Regions from separate parts of the Shewanella cyperi genome, predicted to be linked through region 2. Evidence: predicted binding sites of a transcription regulator. Region 2 holds the regulator's gene; each other region holds the start of a gene.
The links. The regulator LexA, encoded in region 2, represses DNA repair genes until DNA is damaged. The targets are predictions, from matches to a motif close to TACTGTATNNNNATACAGTA.

Region 1: JYB84_RS10960 (DNA topoisomerase III) is a predicted target of LexA. The motif match lies at 2,171-2,190, and genes of this name have one in related genera.
Region 3: recA (recombinase RecA) is a predicted target of LexA. The motif match lies at 2,049-2,068, and genes of this name have one in related genera.
Region 4: recG (ATP-dependent DNA helicase RecG) is a predicted target of LexA. The motif match lies at 2,484-2,503, and genes of this name have one in related genera.

Annotation. Positions count from the first base shown of each region.
Region 1 is NZ_CP071501.1:2,536,528-2,540,718, reverse strand. Features, by position in the region: gene JYB84_RS10970 (CvpA family protein) at 25-513, shown strand; gene purF (amidophosphoribosyltransferase) at 552-2,066, shown strand; gene JYB84_RS10960 (DNA topoisomerase III) at 2,202-4,191, shown strand, end outside.
Region 2 is NZ_CP071501.1:3,969,119-3,973,309, forward strand. Features, by position in the region: gene plsB (glycerol-3-phosphate 1-O-acyltransferase PlsB) at 1-1,176, opposite strand, end outside; gene lexA (transcriptional repressor LexA) at 1,327-1,950, shown strand; gene JYB84_RS17640 (cell division inhibitor SulA) at 1,947-2,453, shown strand; partial or broken gene coxB (cytochrome c oxidase subunit II) at 2,842-3,951, shown strand; gene ctaD (cytochrome c oxidase subunit I) at 3,970-4,191, shown strand, end outside.
Region 3 is NZ_CP071501.1:2,879,222-2,883,412, reverse strand. Features, by position in the region: gene mutS (DNA mismatch repair protein MutS) at 1-1,885, opposite strand, end outside; gene recA (recombinase RecA) at 2,176-3,264, shown strand; gene JYB84_RS12595 (regulatory protein RecX) at 3,276-3,707, shown strand; gene alaS (alanine--tRNA ligase) at 4,102-4,191, shown strand, end outside.
Region 4 is NZ_CP071501.1:3,865,377-3,869,567, forward strand. Features, by position in the region: gene JYB84_RS17135 (penicillin-binding protein 1A) at 1-2,364, shown strand, start outside; gene recG (ATP-dependent DNA helicase RecG) at 2,520-4,191, shown strand, end outside.

The DNA of each region.
Region 1 (4,191 bases), 1.4 Mb from region 2:
AGCCTGTGCCGGAAAGCCCATTCCATGGTCTGGATTGACTACGCCATCATTTTTGTCATCGGATTGTCGACCTTAATCAGTCTGATCCGCGGTTTTGCCAAAGAAGCCATGTCTCTGGTGGTATGGTTTGCGGCCTTTTTCATTGCCAGCCAGTTTTACCTGGATCTCGCACAGCAACTGACCCAAGTCGCCGACGAAATGCTGCGCAATGGCATTGCCATTGCCATACTCTTTGTCACCACCCTCATCCTCGGCGCGCTCATCAATTACTTGCTTGGCCAATTGGTGGCCAAAACCGGATTATCGGGTACCGACAGGCTGCTTGGCCTGTGCTTCGGTGCCCTGCGCGGCGCATTGATCGTCAGCGCCATGCTGTTTTTCCTGGATGCCTTTACCGGCGCGCCCAATACCCCATGGTGGAAGGCATCGCGTTTGGTCCCCGAGTTTGGGGTGGTCATCCAGTGGTTTTTCCATTACCTGGAAAATACCTCTAGCTTTGTACCCAAAATATAAAAAATACAATCACATCTTAAATACGAGGAAACTCTCACATGTGTGGTATCGTCGGAATTGTTGGCCATTCAGCGGTTAACCAAACCATCTATGATGCCTTGACCGTGCTTCAGCACAGAGGTCAAGACGCGGCCGGCATAGTCACTGTTGATGGTGGCGCCTTCAGATTGCGCAAGGCCAACGGCCTGGTACGCGATGTGTTCGAGCCCAAGCATATGCAACGTCTCCAGGGTAACGCCGGCATCGGCCATGTGCGTTACCCTACCGCCGGCAGCTCCAGTGCCTCCGAAGCCCAGCCCTTCTACGTCAACTCCCCCTACGGTATATCACTGGCCCATAACGGTAACCTGACCAATACCCTGGAGTTGGCCGAACGTCTGAAGCAGCAACGCCGTCACGTAAACACCACCTCGGATTCCGAAGTGTTGTTGAACCTGCTGGCCGATGAACTGCAACAGTTGCAGACCCAGCACCTCTCAAGCGAGCAGGTGTTCGAGGCCGTTACCAAGGTGCATGCCCAGACCCGCGGCGCCTATGCCGTGGTGGCCATGATAGTGGGTGAAGGCCTGGTGGCTTTCCGCGATCCTTACGGTATTCGCCCTCTGGTGCTCGGCAAGCACGAAACTGCCAAAGGTACCGAGTACATGGTGGCTTCCGAAAGTGTTGCCCTGGACGCGGTCGGCTTTGAGGTGATGCGCGATGTGGCCCCCGGTGAGGCCGTGTACATCACCCTCGATGGTCAGTTGTTTACCCGCCAGTGCGCCGCGACGCCGAGCTACTCACCCTGTATCTTCGAATTCGTATATTTTGCCCGTCCGGACTCCACCATAGACAAGGTGTCTGTGTATGCCAGCCGGGTCAACATGGGCGCCAAGCTGGGTGAGAAGATCAAGAAAGAATGGTATGACCATGACATTGACGTGGTGATCCCTATTCCCGAAACTTCCTGTGATATCGCACTGGAAATCGCCCGTTGCATGGATCTGCCATATCGCCAGGGTTTCGTGAAGAACCGCTATATTGGCCGGACCTTTATCATGCCCGGTCAGCAGGAGCGCAAGAAGTCGGTGCGCCGCAAGCTCAATGCCATCAACGCCGAATTCAAGGGCAAGAATGTGCTGCTGGTGGATGACTCCATAGTGCGCGGTACCACCTCAGAGCAGATTATCGAAATGGCCCGTGAAGCCGGCGCCAAGAAGGTGTACTTTGCCTCTGCGGCCCCGGAAATCCGTTTCCCGAACGTGTACGGTATCGATATGCCCACTTCCAACGAGCTGATAGCTCATGGTCGTGATGCCGATGAGATTGCCAAGCTTATTGGTGCCGATGGCATCATTTTCCAGAATCTGAGCGATCTGGTGGAAGCCGTACGTATGGAGAATCCGGAGATCAAGCGCTTTGAGACCTCGGTATTCGATGGTCACTACATCACCAACGATGTGGATCAGGCCTACCTGGATCATTTGACCCAGCTGCGCAACGATGACGCCAAGGCCAATCGCAACAAGGATATTGGCACCAACCTTGAGCTGCACAACGTCTGCCATCCCTGATAGATGTTGGCTTGAGCAACGCCGGTCCAAGTGACCGGCGTTGTTGTTTTTGCGGCCGGATCCCTGGGGCCAACTTGCCTTGTCAGCGCAGCTGGTTTACATTTTACTGTAAATTCATCCAGTATTTTAAACGCCATGATCCTCTATATTGCCGAGAAGCCCAGCCTGGGGCGGGCCATTGCCGATGTGTTGCCCAGGCCACACACCAAGGGTGACGGCTATATCCAGCTCGGTAACGGCGATTGCGTCACCTGGTGCATAGGCCACCTGCTGGAGCAGGCCGAGCCCGATGCCTACGATCCCGCCTTCAAATCCTGGCAGTTTGAGCACTTGCCCATAGTGCCCGAGCGCTGGCAACTGGTGCCCAAAGCCAGTGCCAAGGGGCAATTGGCCGTGGTCAAGCGCCTGCTGAAACAGGCAAGCACCATAGTGCATGCCGGCGATCCCGACCGGGAAGGGCAGTTGTTGGTGGACGAGGTGCTGTCCTTCGCCGGAGTTGATGCGGCGAGGCTCGCCAACACCCGCAGGCTGCTGATCAGCGATCTCAACCCCGAAGCGGTGAAACGGGCCCTGGCGCAGCAAAGGTCCAACAAGGAATTTGTGCCGCTCGCCACCTCGGCCCTGGCGCGCAGTCGCGCCGACTGGCTCTATGGCATGAACATGACCCGGGCCTATACCCTGGCCGGGCGCAAGGTGGGCTATCAGGGGGTATTGTCCGTGGGCCGGGTGCAGACACCTCTGCTGGGACTGGTGGTGCGCCGCGATGCCGAGATAGCCAATTTCCTGCCCAGGGATTATTACGAGGTAATGGCCCATATCATCACCACCCGGGGCGAGCGCTTTTGTGCCAAGTGGCAACCGAGTGACGCCTGTCAGCCTTACATGGATGAGGAAGGACGGGTCTTGTCCCAGCGCCTGGCGCAAAAGGTGGTGGACAGCATAGGCAATCAGCCGGCGCAGTTGTTAACTCTGGAAACCAAGCCCAAAAGACAGGCGCCGCCCTTGCCCTACAGTTTGTCGGCACTGCAGATTGATTGCGGCAAACGTTTTGGTATGAGTGCCAAGGAGGTGCTGGATACCGCCCAGGCCCTCTATGAAAAGCACAAACTTATCACCTATCCGCGCTCGGACAGTCGCCATCTGCCGAAGGCGCAGCTGGCACAGGTGCCGACCACCTTGGCTGCGATAGCCCAGGGCGCCGCCGAGCTGACTGCGGGTTTGGATGCGCCGGATCCCAAGCGGGTGTCCAAGGCCTGGGACGATAGCAAGGTCGATGCCCACCATGCTATAGTGCCGACAGAGAAGGTTGCCAACCTGGGAAGTCTGGCGCTCAGGGAGCGGCAACTGTACCTCCAGATTGCCCGCCAGTACCTGGCACAGTTTTATCCCCACCATGAATATGATGAGACCGAGGTGCTGCTGCAAATCGCCGGTGGCCGCTTTGGCTGCAAGGCCAAACGGATAACCCGCCCCGGTTGGAAGCCGCTCTTCGGCCAGCAGCTGGAAGAGGATGAGGGACAGTCAAATCTGCCGGCCCTCAATGCCAATGAACCGCTGCACTGTGAGCGCGGTGAACTGCTCAGCAAGCAAACTCAGCCCCCCAAGCATTTTACCGATGCTACACTGCTGGCGGCCATGACGGGCATAGCCCGCTATGTGCAATCGGCCGACATCAAGAAAATCCTCAAAGAAACAGATGGTCTGGGCACAGAGGCGACCCGGGCGGGGATTATCGAATTGCTGTTCAAGCGGGGCTTTCTGGTGCGTCAGGGTAAGCAGATATTGGCCACCGACGCCGGCAAGGGGCTTATCGCCAGTCTGCCCGAGGTGGCCACCACGGCCGATATGACGGCGCTGTGGGAAAGCCGGCTCAATGGCATCAGCCACAGGGAACTGGCCTATCAGGCCTTTATGGCACCTTTGACCGAGCAGTTGCAGGGGCTGATTGCCGAGGCGGCCGCCAGTGTGCCGACGGCGCTTGCCGGCGTGAGCGCCAAACCCGCCTGGAAAAAGGGCCGGGCTGGACGCAAAGGCTATTCATCCAAAGGCAATTCTTCTAAAAGCAACTCTTCTAAAAGCTATTCTCGCAAAGGAACCACTGCGAAAGGTAATAGTGCCAAACCCA
Region 2 (4,191 bases):
TGAACGGCCACCTTCGGTGAAATACTCCACCGAATAGCCCTTGGCAAACAGCTGATCCAGGTATTCGCGGAACACTGCGGTATAGAGCTTGTTGCCATTGAAGCTGCGGCGAATAAAGAAGGCGCCGCCGCGACGGAACAAAGGTCCCGCCGGCCAGAAGTTGAGGTTAATGCCCGCCGCGATATGAGGCGGTACCATGCCCTGGTAATAAAGAATGTAAGACAGCAGCAGGTAATCCATGTGACTGCGATGACAGGGCACATAGACAATTTCATGGCCATCATGGTGCAGCTGACGCACCTGCTCGGCACCGCGGATATTGATACCGCTGTAGAGCTTGTTCCACAGCCAGGTCAGCATACGCTCAGCCACCCGCACCAGGCTGTCCGAATAGTCGGCCGCTATCTCGTCGAGATAACCTATAGCCGTTTCGCGGGCCTTGGCCTCGGAAACCTTCTTGGCAGCCGCTTCTTCGGCAATGGCCTTTTTCAGGTTATCGGACTGCAACAGCGCATGGAACATGGCCTGACGATTAGGCAACGCCGGACCTGTCATCACCTTGCGCTGACGGCGGAAATGCACCCTGGCCACCCGGGCCAGTTTCTGGGCAATGCGTTTGTCGGTGCCGTGTTCATCGGCCATATAACGCAGGGAAACCGCATTGGAAAATTGCACGAAGTTGTGACGACCGAGGAACAATATCATCAGGCACTTGCGCAACCAGGTGGGATTTTCCCGCTCCAGCAATGCCGCGCGCATGCTGTCATCTTCCTTGCCCGGAGTCCGGCCCCAATAAAGGCTCACCGGGACCAGCTGGATATCCAGCTCCGGCTTTTGCTTATGGACAGACAGTAACTGCATAAAAGCATTGAGGAAGGGTTCATTGCCCTGACGCTGCCCAAACAGGGGTTTTGCCCCCTCAAGGCAAACCACCCTCGGACTGCTCAAACCATTCACGTGCAGGGGCTCATAGGGGCTTGGCAAGCCAAACTTGGCGGTGACTTCACTCAGGGCGGCAATATCACTTACCGATTCGGTTTTCATGACGTAAACCAGGGGGCGTGCCGCATCAAGATTAAGATCGGCAAAAGGCTCCTGGGGCACCACTATGGTGTGCACCAGTTTTTTCTGGATCCAGCGGAGGGTTCTATACCACAGCGAGTCTTGGGTTGACATTCTTCTTCAGCAATCTTGGCCACTTCGTTAGCCGCATAGAATATCAGACCACACAGTCACAGTGCCAATAATCTAAACACTGGTTAATACTTGCGCTGTTTAAAATACTGTATATACTAACAGTAACTGTATAGAAAAACAGGAATGAGTATGAGACCGCTGACACCGCGCCAGGCTGAAATACTGGACCTGATCAAACGCAATATCGCCGATACCGGTATGCCGCCAACCCGTGCCGAAATTGCCACACGTTTGGGCTTCAAAAGTGCCAATGCCGCCGAAGAACATCTCAAGGCACTGGCCAAGAAGGGCTGTATTGAAATTATGCCCGGCACCTCCCGCGGTATTCGTCTTGCGGGCGACGAACATGAAGACGCTGAGCATCAGGGATTGCCGCTGATAGGTCAGGTGGCGGCCGGTGAGCCTATTTTGGCCCAGGAACACGTGGAGCAGTATTACCAGGTGGATCCAGCCATGTTCCGCCCCCAGGCCGACTTTTTACTGCGGGTTCGGGGCGACAGTATGAAGGACATAGGCATACTCGAAGGCGATCTGTTGGCGGTACACAAGATGCAGCAGCCGCGCAACGGTCAGGTGGTGGTCGCCCGGGTTGAAGATGATGTGACGGTCAAACGCTTCGAACGCAAGGGCAATGTGGTTTACCTGCATGCCGAAAACGAAGCCTACGCCCCGATAAAGGTGGATCTCAGCTGCCAAAGTCTGACCATTGAAGGTCTGGCGGTCGGTGTCATCCGTAATGGAGACTGGTTATGAACAAGCTGCTCGGTAATGCTCCCCGCCATCCCGGCCTGTGGCGCGACCTGCCCGCTGACAATGCCGGCGCCAATACGGAAGTCAGCATGCTGACCACCAGCGATCAGGGCCGTAACGAACTAAAGCACTTGTGCCCCCAATTGGCGCAGCTGAGTCATCAGGGTCGTTGGATAGTGCTGATCAGTCCGCCCAATATAGGCTACAAAGACCTCCTGGCCCAGGCCGGCGTGCGTATGGACAGAGTCTTACTGGTGCATGCCAAGGATGAAGTGGAAACCCTGTGGGCCATGGAAAAAGCGCTGACCAGTGGCACTTCCAGTGCGGTACTTTGCTGGAGCAGCAGCCTGGACCCCAGAGATGAACGCCGCTTACAGCTGGTTGCCAAGAGTGCGGTTGCCATGGGTGTCATATTTCAGGATGTAAATGCTCACTCTCATGGAAATCCTTGTCACCAAGCCGCTATTCCCATGACCCTTTCCAACCAGTTTCAACCGCTGCACTGATCCCCTTCCATCCCCTTGAGCCCCAGTGGGGCTCTTTTTTTCAATAATTTTTTCAGTTAATTAGAAAAGAAAGTGATCTTGATCAATATTTAAACTGCAAGTAATGTAGTTCAGGGTAACAACGATAGTTTGTTATATCCGGGATAGATTATGTCGTCGCAGTGAGCCCTGTTTAACCACGGCCCTCTGTGTATCAGACCGATATATTCAGCTGTAGGTGCAGGCGTGGTTAGCAAGGCAGTAGGCTACAGATAGAACAAGATAAACCGCCAACGCACTTTGAAGTCATCGTTGCTTTTTTGGGAACCGAAGAGTTTGCATAGAGCAGAGACTTACTGTGTGACTCTTCTTTGTAGTTGCGATTCGCAATTGACAGAGGAGACGTCTTGTGAAGCGATTGTTGTATTGTGTTCTGGTGCTGATGGCACCGCAATTGGCAGCGGCAGACATGTCGCTGAATATGACCCAGGGGGTGACAGAAATCAGTGGCAGGGTATATCACCTGCACATGACGATTCTGTACATCTGCTGCGCCATCGGGGTGGTGGTATTTGGCGCTATGATTTACGCCATGATCAACCACCGAAAGTCGAAGGGCGCCGTGGCGGCTCAGTTTCATGAGAGCACCAAGGTAGAAATAGCCTGGACGGTTATCCCTTTCATTATCCTTATCTCCATGGCCATACCGGCCACCAAAACCCTGATCGCCATGGAAGACCCTTCCAATGCAGATCTGACGGTGCAAGTCACAGGATCTCAATGGAAATGGCATTACAGCTATTTCGATCAGGACATCGCTTTTTACAGCATCTTGTCCACGCCGATGGAGCAGATCGAAGGTAACGAGGCCAAAGGCGAAAACTACTTACTGGAAGTAGACAAGCCGCTGGTCTTGCCTGCCAATCGCAAGATACGTTTCCTGATGACCTCAGATGACGTTATCCACTCCTGGTGGGTGCCTGCCTTTGCGGTGAAGAAGGACGCCAACCCGGGTTTCATCAACGAGGCCTGGACCCGTATCGACAAACCCGGCATCTACCGGGGCCAATGCGCTGAGTTATGCGGCAAGCAGCATGGCTTTATGCCCATAGTGGTGGAAGTCTTGCCCGAAGCCCAGTTTGATGACTGGCTCGTGGCCCAGAAAGCCTCTGCTCAACAGGCAGCGGCGGAAGCCCAAGCCTCGCTGACACAAACCCTGTCGATGGATGACCTCATGGCTCAGGGTGAACAAATTTACATGGCCCGTTGTGCTGCCTGTCACCAACCCAATGGTGCAGGTTTGGCGGGCGTATTCCCCGCGCTTAATGGCAGCCCCATAGCCACCGGCCCTGTCGCCAATCACCTGGAAATTGTGATTAACGGCAAGACGGGTACGGCTATGCAAGCCTTTGGCAAACAGCTCACCGCTCAGGAAATTGCCGCGGTTATCACTTATGAGCGTAATGCCTGGGATAACCACACGGGTGACACGGTGCAGGCCGCCGACGTCAACAACCATGGGCAGTAGGGGGAATACATGAATTCAATTAGCCGCGAACTTACCTCAGGGCTCAACGAAGTGACGCAGGATCATGAGCACGATACCCATGAACATCATGGCCCCGCCACCGGCATACGCCGCTGGCTTTATACCACCAACCACAAGGACATAGGCACGCTTTACCTTTGGTTCAGCTTCATCATGTTCCTGGTGGGTGGTGCCATGGCCATGGTCATCCGTGCCGAATTGTTCCAGCCC
Region 3 (4,191 bases), 1.1 Mb from region 2:
GCATGTAGGTGGACTTACCGCCCATGTTGGGGCCGGTCACCACCAACATGCGCCGCTCGCTCGAGAGCTCCACCGGGTTGGGAATAAAGGGCGTCTGGTTGACCCGCTCCACTACGGGATGGCGGCCGGCCTCGATCAAAATCCCGATTCTGTCGCTCAGTTCCGGGCATTGATAGCCAAGGGTTTCGGCACGCTCGGCGAAGTTGGCCAGCACGTCCAGTTCCGCTGCGGCGCGGGCGAAAGCCTGCAGATCGTGCAGCCTTGGCAGCACCAGATCGAACAGTTCATCCCACAGCTGTTTTTCCAGCGCCAGCGCCTTGCCCTGGCTGGACAAAACCTTTTCCTCGTATTCCTTGAGCTCGGGGGTGATATAGCGCTCTGTGTTCTTCAGGGTTTGGCGTCTTTGGTATGACAAGGGCACCAGCGCCGATTGGGCGCGGCTGACTTCGATGTAATAACCATGGACCCGGTTGTAGCCCACCTTGAGGGTGGCTATGCCGGAGCGTTCCTTCTCGCGGATCTCCAGTTGCTGCAAATAGTCGGTTGCCCCTTCGCTGAGACCGCGCCACTCGTCGAGTTCGGCGTTGTAGCCAGGGCGGATCACGCCGCCATCGCGGATAAGCATGGGCGGGTTGTCAACTATGGCACGCTCCAGCAAATCCTGCTCCGCCGGGAACTCCCCCAGCAGCAGTGCCAGTTGTTGCAGGTGCTGACTTTGGCTTGCTTCGAGATGTTGTTTGAGTTCTGGCAATAATCCCAGGGCATCCCGCAACCGGGCAAAGTCCCTGGGTCTGGCGCTTCTAAGCGCCAGACGGGCGAGGATCCGCTCAATATCCCCTAAGTTCCGCAGCGTGTGGCTGAGTGCTTCAAAGCCTTGAGTGTCCAAGAGTTCGCTCACGGCGCCCTGACGGGATTCAATTTGCTTTCTGTTGCGCAGTGGCTGATGGATCCAGCGCTGCAACATGCGACTGCCCATGGCGGTGGCGGTATTGTCGAGCACGCTCGCCAGGGTGCTGTCGCGACCACCGGAGAGGTTCTGCGTCAGTTCCAGATTGCGGCGGGTCGCCGCGTCCAGCACTATGGCGTCGCTCTGGTTGAAGCGCACTATGGAATTGATGTGGGGCAGGGCGGTGCGCTGAGTATCGCGTACATATTGCATCAGGCAGCCGGCCGCCTGCAGCGACAGGCGTGCATCTGTAATACCAAAGCCGCGCAAGTCACGGGTTCCAAACTGTTCCAGCAGCAATTTGACGCAGGTGTCATAGTCAAATTCCCATTCGGGACGGCGCCGTTTGCCCTTGAAATGGTTAATCAGTGCCAGCTCGCCGAAGTCTTCGCTGTACAGGAGTTCGGCGGGACTGGTGCGTTGCAGCTCGGCCTCCAGGGCCTCACGGCTGTCGAGTTCGGCCACCACAAAGCGGCCCGAGGCCACATCCAGGGTGGCATAGCCGAAACCTACCTTGCCCTGATAGACGGCGGCCAGCAGGTTGTCCTGGCGCTCCTGTAGCAGAGCTTCATCGGTCAGGGTGCCGGGCGTGACCACCCGCACCACCTTGCGCTCCACCGGCCCCTTGCTGGTGGCAGGGTCACCTATCTGTTCGCAGATGGCCACCGACTGGCCAATTTGCACCAGCTTTGCCAGATAACCTTCCACCGCATGATAGGGGATACCGGCCATGGGGATGGGATCGCCGCCGCTCTTGCCGCGTGCTGTGAGGGATATGCCCAGCATTTGCGAGGCGCGTTTGGCATCCTCATAGAAGAGTTCATAAAAATCACCCATGCGGTAAAACAGCAGCATATCCGGATGGGCTGCCTTCATCGTCAGGTACTGACGCATCATGGGAGTGTGTTTTTCCAAATCGTCGAAATCTGTGCTGTTCATGGACGGCCGTATCTGCTGGGTGGCGCTGAAAACTGTGGCGCCAATACTAACAAGGTTTTCGTTGAAATTGAGCCCCATAGCGCTAAAAGCCCCCGCGTCGGTGCAAATTGCCACCAGGGCCGGGGCTGCGGGCACAGGGAAAAAATATTTTACCTGGGCTTGATACTGTATGATTGTACAGTATACTAGCCTCAGTTAAGTACAAACATGCCGACGCCGTTCGGGGTTGCGCCAACAGAATAATCGCGACTTTATTGACAGCCACAGGGCTGCTTTAAGAGGGAACAGGAATGAAGATAGATCCAAACAAAGAGAAAGCGTTAGCCGCAGTTCTGGGCCAAATTGAGAAGCAGTTTGGCAAGGGCTCCATCATGAAGCTGGGTGAAGACCGCTCCATGGATGTGGAAACCATCTCCACAGGTTCGCTGTCTCTGGACGTGGCTCTGGGGGCCGGTGGTCTGCCAATGGGCCGTATCGTTGAGATCTATGGTCCTGAATCTTCAGGTAAAACAACTCTGACACTGGAAGTGATTGCTGCTGCCCAGCGTGAAGGCAAGGTGTGCGCCTTTATCGACGCCGAACACGCATTGGACCCCATCTATGCCAAGAAGCTGGGCGTGGATATCGACAATCTGCTCTGCTCTCAGCCGGATACGGGTGAACAGGCGCTGGAAATCTGTGATGCCCTGACCCGCAGTGGCGCCGTGGATGTGATCATCGTTGACTCGGTTGCGGCCCTGACTCCCAAGGCCGAAATCGAAGGCGAAATCGGTGATTCCCACATGGGTCTGGCAGCGCGTATGATGAGCCAAGCCATGCGTAAGCTGGCGGGTAACCTCAAGCAATCCAACACCTTGCTTATCTTCATCAACCAAATTCGTATGAAGATTGGCGTGATGTTCGGCAACCCTGAAACCACCACAGGTGGTAACGCGCTCAAGTTCTACGCCTCAGTGCGTCTGGATATCCGCCGCACCGGCGCCATCAAGGAAGGCGACGAGGTGGTGGGTAACGAAACCCGCGTTAAGGTGGTTAAGAACAAGATTGCTGCACCGTTCAAGCAAGCCGACTTCCAAATCCTTTACGGTCAGGGTATCAACCGCACCGGTGAATTGGTGGATTTGGGCGTGCTGCACAAGCTGATTGAAAAGTCCGGTGCCTGGTACAGCTACAAGGGCGACAAGATTGGCCAGGGCCGCGCCAATGCCGGTAAGTTCCTGATTGACAATCCACAAATAGCCGCCGAAATCGACAAGGCACTGCGCGAGATGTTGCTGCATCGTGCCGATGGCAGCAGTGCAGCCAGCAGCAGTGTTGGCTCAGGCAGCAGTGACAGCAGTGGCGAAAACGTCGACTTTGAAACCGGGGAAGTGTTCTGAACCCAGAACTGATGCAAGCCGCGCTGACCTTGCTGGCGCGGCGGGATCATGGTCGGGAAGAGCTTAAAACCAAGCTGCTGGCCAAGGGCCATGAGCTCCAGGAAGTGGAAACCGTGCTCGCCGAATGTGAGCTGCGCGGTTACCTGGATGATGGCCGCTATGCAGGGCAGCTTATCCGCAGTCACATTGCCAAGGGCCATGGTCCGACTCGTATCCGCCAGGCCCTGTTGCAAAAAGGTCTGTCGCGGGAGTCCGTGGAAACCGCGCTGAATGGTTGCGATCAGGACTGGTTTGCCCTGGCGCGCACCAAGGCGCGCAAGAAGTTTGGGCTTACCCCCATAGCGGACGCCAAGGACAAGGCCAAACGGGTACGTTATCTGCTGGGACAGGGCTTTGGTTTCGATCAGGTTGCCCAAGGTCTGGAATTCGACCCCTATGAATGATGGCTATGACCACACAATCAAAAGCCCCGACTGCGTCGGGGCTTTTTTGTTTTTCAGTACTTTCAATAATTACTGTTCATTTAAGTATGAGGTTGGCGAGTCATATTCCATGCTTTTTCCTGTTCCCGTTTAATACCATTGGACACCTGATTAAGGGGATCTATACAGGCCCCCAAAAGCGGAACGGGAAAATGCCTGTTTGCCGTCACTTGATCCCCAACGTAAAGTCAAAAATCCAAGGCAGTTCAAGGCCTGCACCGGTGCTGGATTTCTCGGTAGGGCGCTATCATCTTGGCTTTGCTTATGGTTATAATGGCCCCCAAATTTTCGTCGGCAGCCCGGGAACCTGGCTGCGGCTTGTGATTCAGGCTAATTCATAATTCAGGACGTTTTCATGTATCAAACCACAGCAGCGCTCCGCAGTGCTTTCCTGGAATATTTCAGACAACAAGGTCACCAGGTCGTGGACAGCAGTTCACTGGTG
Region 4 (4,191 bases), 100 kb from region 2:
TACAGCAGTGATGGCAAGCTCATTTCCCAATTCGGCGAAAAACGCCGCATTCCTCTCAAATTGGATGAAGTTCCCAAGCCCCTGCTGCAGGCCTTTTTGGCCACCGAGGATGCCCGTTTCTATGAACACAGCGGTATCGATCCTGTCGGTGTGGTCAGGGCCGCTCTGGTCATGTTGGCTACCGGAGAAAAAAAACAAGGCGCCAGTACCATTACCATGCAGGTTGCTCGCAACTTCTTTCTCACCAGAGATAAAACTATCATACGGAAAGTGAAAGAGATTTTTATTTCTTTCCATATTGAGGAGCTTCTCACAAAGGATGAGATCCTCGAACTCTATGTAAATCGTATCTATCTGGGCCAGCGGGCCTATGGTGTAGGTGCAGCGGCACAGGTGTACTTTGGAAAAGAGGTGAAAGACCTCACCCTTGGCGAAATGGCCATGATTGCCGGCCTCCCCAAAGCACCTTCAACACTCAATCCCGTGACCGCACCCGATCGCGCTCTGGCGCGCCGCAATGTGGTCTTGATGCGTATGAATGAAGTGGGTTACATCAGCGCCAGCGAGTATCAGGAGGCACTGGCCGAACCTCTGGTCGCCAAATACCACGGCGCAGAAATTGACCTGTACGCCCCGTATATTTCAGAAATGGCTCGCGATTACCTGGTCCAAAAATTTGGAGAGGAAGAAGCCTACACAGGTGGCTACAGCATTTACACCACCATTTCCTCAGACCTGCAGCTTAAGGCGCAGCAAGCACTGCGCAATAACGTGTATGCCTACGACGAACGCCATGGTTATCGGGGCGCAGCAGAGCGCTTGTGGCAGGATACCCCACCTGTCGATGCGGAAATTATCAAGGCACTCAAACGCACTGTAGCCGTTCAGGAATTGCAGCCGGCCGCGGTACTGAGTGTGGCAGAACAGGCGGCGGAGGTGTTGCTGGGCACCGGAGAGCGACTGACCTTGAATTGGGATGGCATCAAATGGGCCCGCCGCTTTATCAGCGACAAACGTCAGGGAGCCGCTCCCACCAAGGCCGCTGATGTGCTCAATCCCGGCGAACGTATTTGGGTCCGCCATAATGGCGAGCAATGGCAACTTTCCCAGGTGCCGGAAGTCTCCAGTGCCACAGTCACCCTGGATCCTCAAAATGGTGCTATTTTGGCCTTGGTGGGCGGTTTCAGCTTCTCCCAGAGCCAGTACAACAGGGTCACTCAGGCCAAACGCCAACTGGGCTCCAATATCAAACCCTTTATCTATGCGGCAGCGCTGGAAAAAGACTTTACCCTGGCAACCCTGATCAACAACGCCCCCATTAACAAACCCGATATCCGTCAGGGAACCGTGTGGCGCCCCAAAAACTCACCGGATATCTATGGCGGGCCAACCCGTCTTAGAGTGGGCCTGGCTCAGTCCATCAACGTGATGTCGGTGCGGGCCATGCGCCATATTGGGATAGATGAGACCATAGCGACCCTGACCCGTTTTGGCTTTGATCCTGCCGATCTGCCCCATAACGAATCTCTGGCCCTGGGTTCACCCTCGGTCACCCCGCTGCAGGTTGTCACCGCTTTCGCCAGTTTTGCCAATGGCGGCTTCCTGCTGGAGCCCTATTTTATCGATCGCATTGAGTATGCCGATGGCACGCTGGCGGAAAAGGCCAATCCGGCGTTGGCATGCGAGCCGCCACCACGCGACGAGCAGGCAATGCAATCCATGATCGATGCGCTGCAGCAGGAAACGGGCACGTCACAGGCGCCATGCGGTGGCACGGATGCCCGTTATGCCGCACGGGTTATTTCCAAGCAAACCGCATTTTTGATAGGTGATGCACTCAAGAGCGTGATTTGGGGTGGCGGTGACTGGAGCCAGGGCACAGGTTGGAACGGTACGGCCTGGCGGGCGGCAAGGCTGATAAAACGTCACGATATTGCCGGTAAGACAGGTACCACCAACGAATCCCGCGACACCTGGTTCAGTGGATTCAACCCCAAGTTGGTCAGCACCTTCTGGGTTGGGTTTGATGATCACAGCCGCGAACTCGGTCGTACCGCCTGGAACGCCAATGGCGCCAAGGATCAGATTTCAGGCGCCGAAGCCGGTGCGAAAACGGCCGGTCCGGGCTGGAACGAGTTCATGCTGCACGCATTAGAGGGAACGGAAGAAATAGCTATAGTGCCGCCCGAAGGGATAGTGTCGGCGCGCATAGACCTGGCCAGTGGCAAACTGAGTCGCAAAACAGACCAAACCAGCGACTTTGAATATTTCCGCGCCGGCACTGAGCCGACCGAGTATGCCACCGAAACCCAGGACAGCAGCACTATCTTCACCGACTCGCCGCCGGAAGAATTATTCCAATAGCGTATTTGAAGGGGCCGTAAGGCCCCTTTCATATATGGCACACAGCCCATGGCAGGCGAGCAAACCGACAAGCCCAGCGGTTACAAGCCTTGGTTGCTCAGTCGTTATTCTCTGTTAGTATATGTATAAATTCACAGTAATTCGGTGCAAACCGCGTGCAGAGACTGGATCTTGTCCCAATTACCGAGCTCAAGGGCGTTGCCGCCCGGGTTGCGGAAAAACTGGCCAAACTGGGGGTACATACCGTCCAGGATCTGTTGTTTCATTTGCCGCTGCGCTATGAAGATCGCACCCGCATTTATCCCATCGCAGGATTGACCCCCGGCAGTTACGCCACGGTTGAGGCCGAAGTTGTATCGGCCCAGATAGTCAATGGTCGCAAGCGCATGCTGACCTGCAACGTCCGCGACAACAGCGGCGGTCTGACCCTGAGATTCTTTAATTTCTCCATGGCGCAAAAAAACGGCCTGCAACCCGGATTGACCATCAGGGCGTATGGCGAGATCCGCCGTGGCCAGACCCAGTTGGAAATCATTCATCCGGAATACAAGCTGACCGCCCCGGGTGAAGCCCCGGCCCTGAGTGAAACCCTGACTCCCATCTATCCCACCACAGAGGGATTAAAGCAGGCCAGCTGGCTCCGGCTGACGGAGCAGGCTTTGGAAATGCTGGAAGAAGGAGGATTGCAGGAGCTGCTGCCCACGACGCTGCAACCCAATCAATTGAGCCTGGCGCAGGCGGTGCGAATTCTTCACCGCCCCCCAACCGATGCCGATCCCCTGGCCTTTGAACTGGGGCAACACCCGGCACAACAAAGATTGGTACAGGAAGAGCTGCTGGCACACAACCTCAGCATGCTTAAACTGCGGCAACGCAGTAATCAGGATAGCGCCATCCAAATGCACAGCACTGGGCAGCTGATCCCCGATTTTCTTGCCGCCCTGCCCTTCAGCCCCACGGGGGCGCAGCAGAGGGTGGTCACGGATATTCACAAAGATCTGGCCAAGCCCACTCCCATGATGCGCCTGGTTCAGGGTGATGTTGGCTCAGGCAAGACCCTGGTGGCCGCCCTGGCAGCACTCGCGGCCATAGAAAATGGCTATCAGGTCGCCATGATGGCCCCCACAGAGCTGCTGGCGGAGCAACACGCGGCCAATTTCGAGCGCTGGTTCAGCCCGCTGGGCCTCAAGGTCGGTTGGCTCGCCGGCAAACTCAAGGGCAAGGCCAGGCAACAATCCCTGGCCGACATCGAGTCCGGCGCCGCGCAGATGGTCATAGGCACCCACGCCATTTTCCAGGAACAGGTGAATTTCAAACAGCTGGCCCTGGTGATTATCGACGAGCAGCACAGGTTCGGCGTCCACCAGCGGCTGGGACTGAGAGAGAAAGGCATGGGCCAGGGCTATCATCCTCATCAATTGATCATGACGGCCACGCCGATTCCCAGAACCCTGGCCATGACGGCCTATGCGGACCTGGATACCTCGGTAATAGACGAATTGCCGCCGGGAAGGACACCCATTACCACGGTCGCCATTCCCGATGGACGCCGCCAGGACATCATAGAGCGGGTGCGGCAGGCGGCATTGCAGGACAAACGCCAGGCTTATTGGGTCTGCACCCTGATAGAAGAGTCCGAGGTGCTGGAGTGCCAGGCGGCCGAAGATACCGCCAACGAGCTGAGCGCCGCCTTGCCGGAACTCAGGGTCGGCCTGGTACATGGAAGGATGAAGGCGGCGGACAAGCAGGAAATCATGGCGGCCTTCAAAGCCGGCACCCTGGATCTGCTGGTGGCGACCACGGTGATAGAGGTAGGCGTGGATGTCC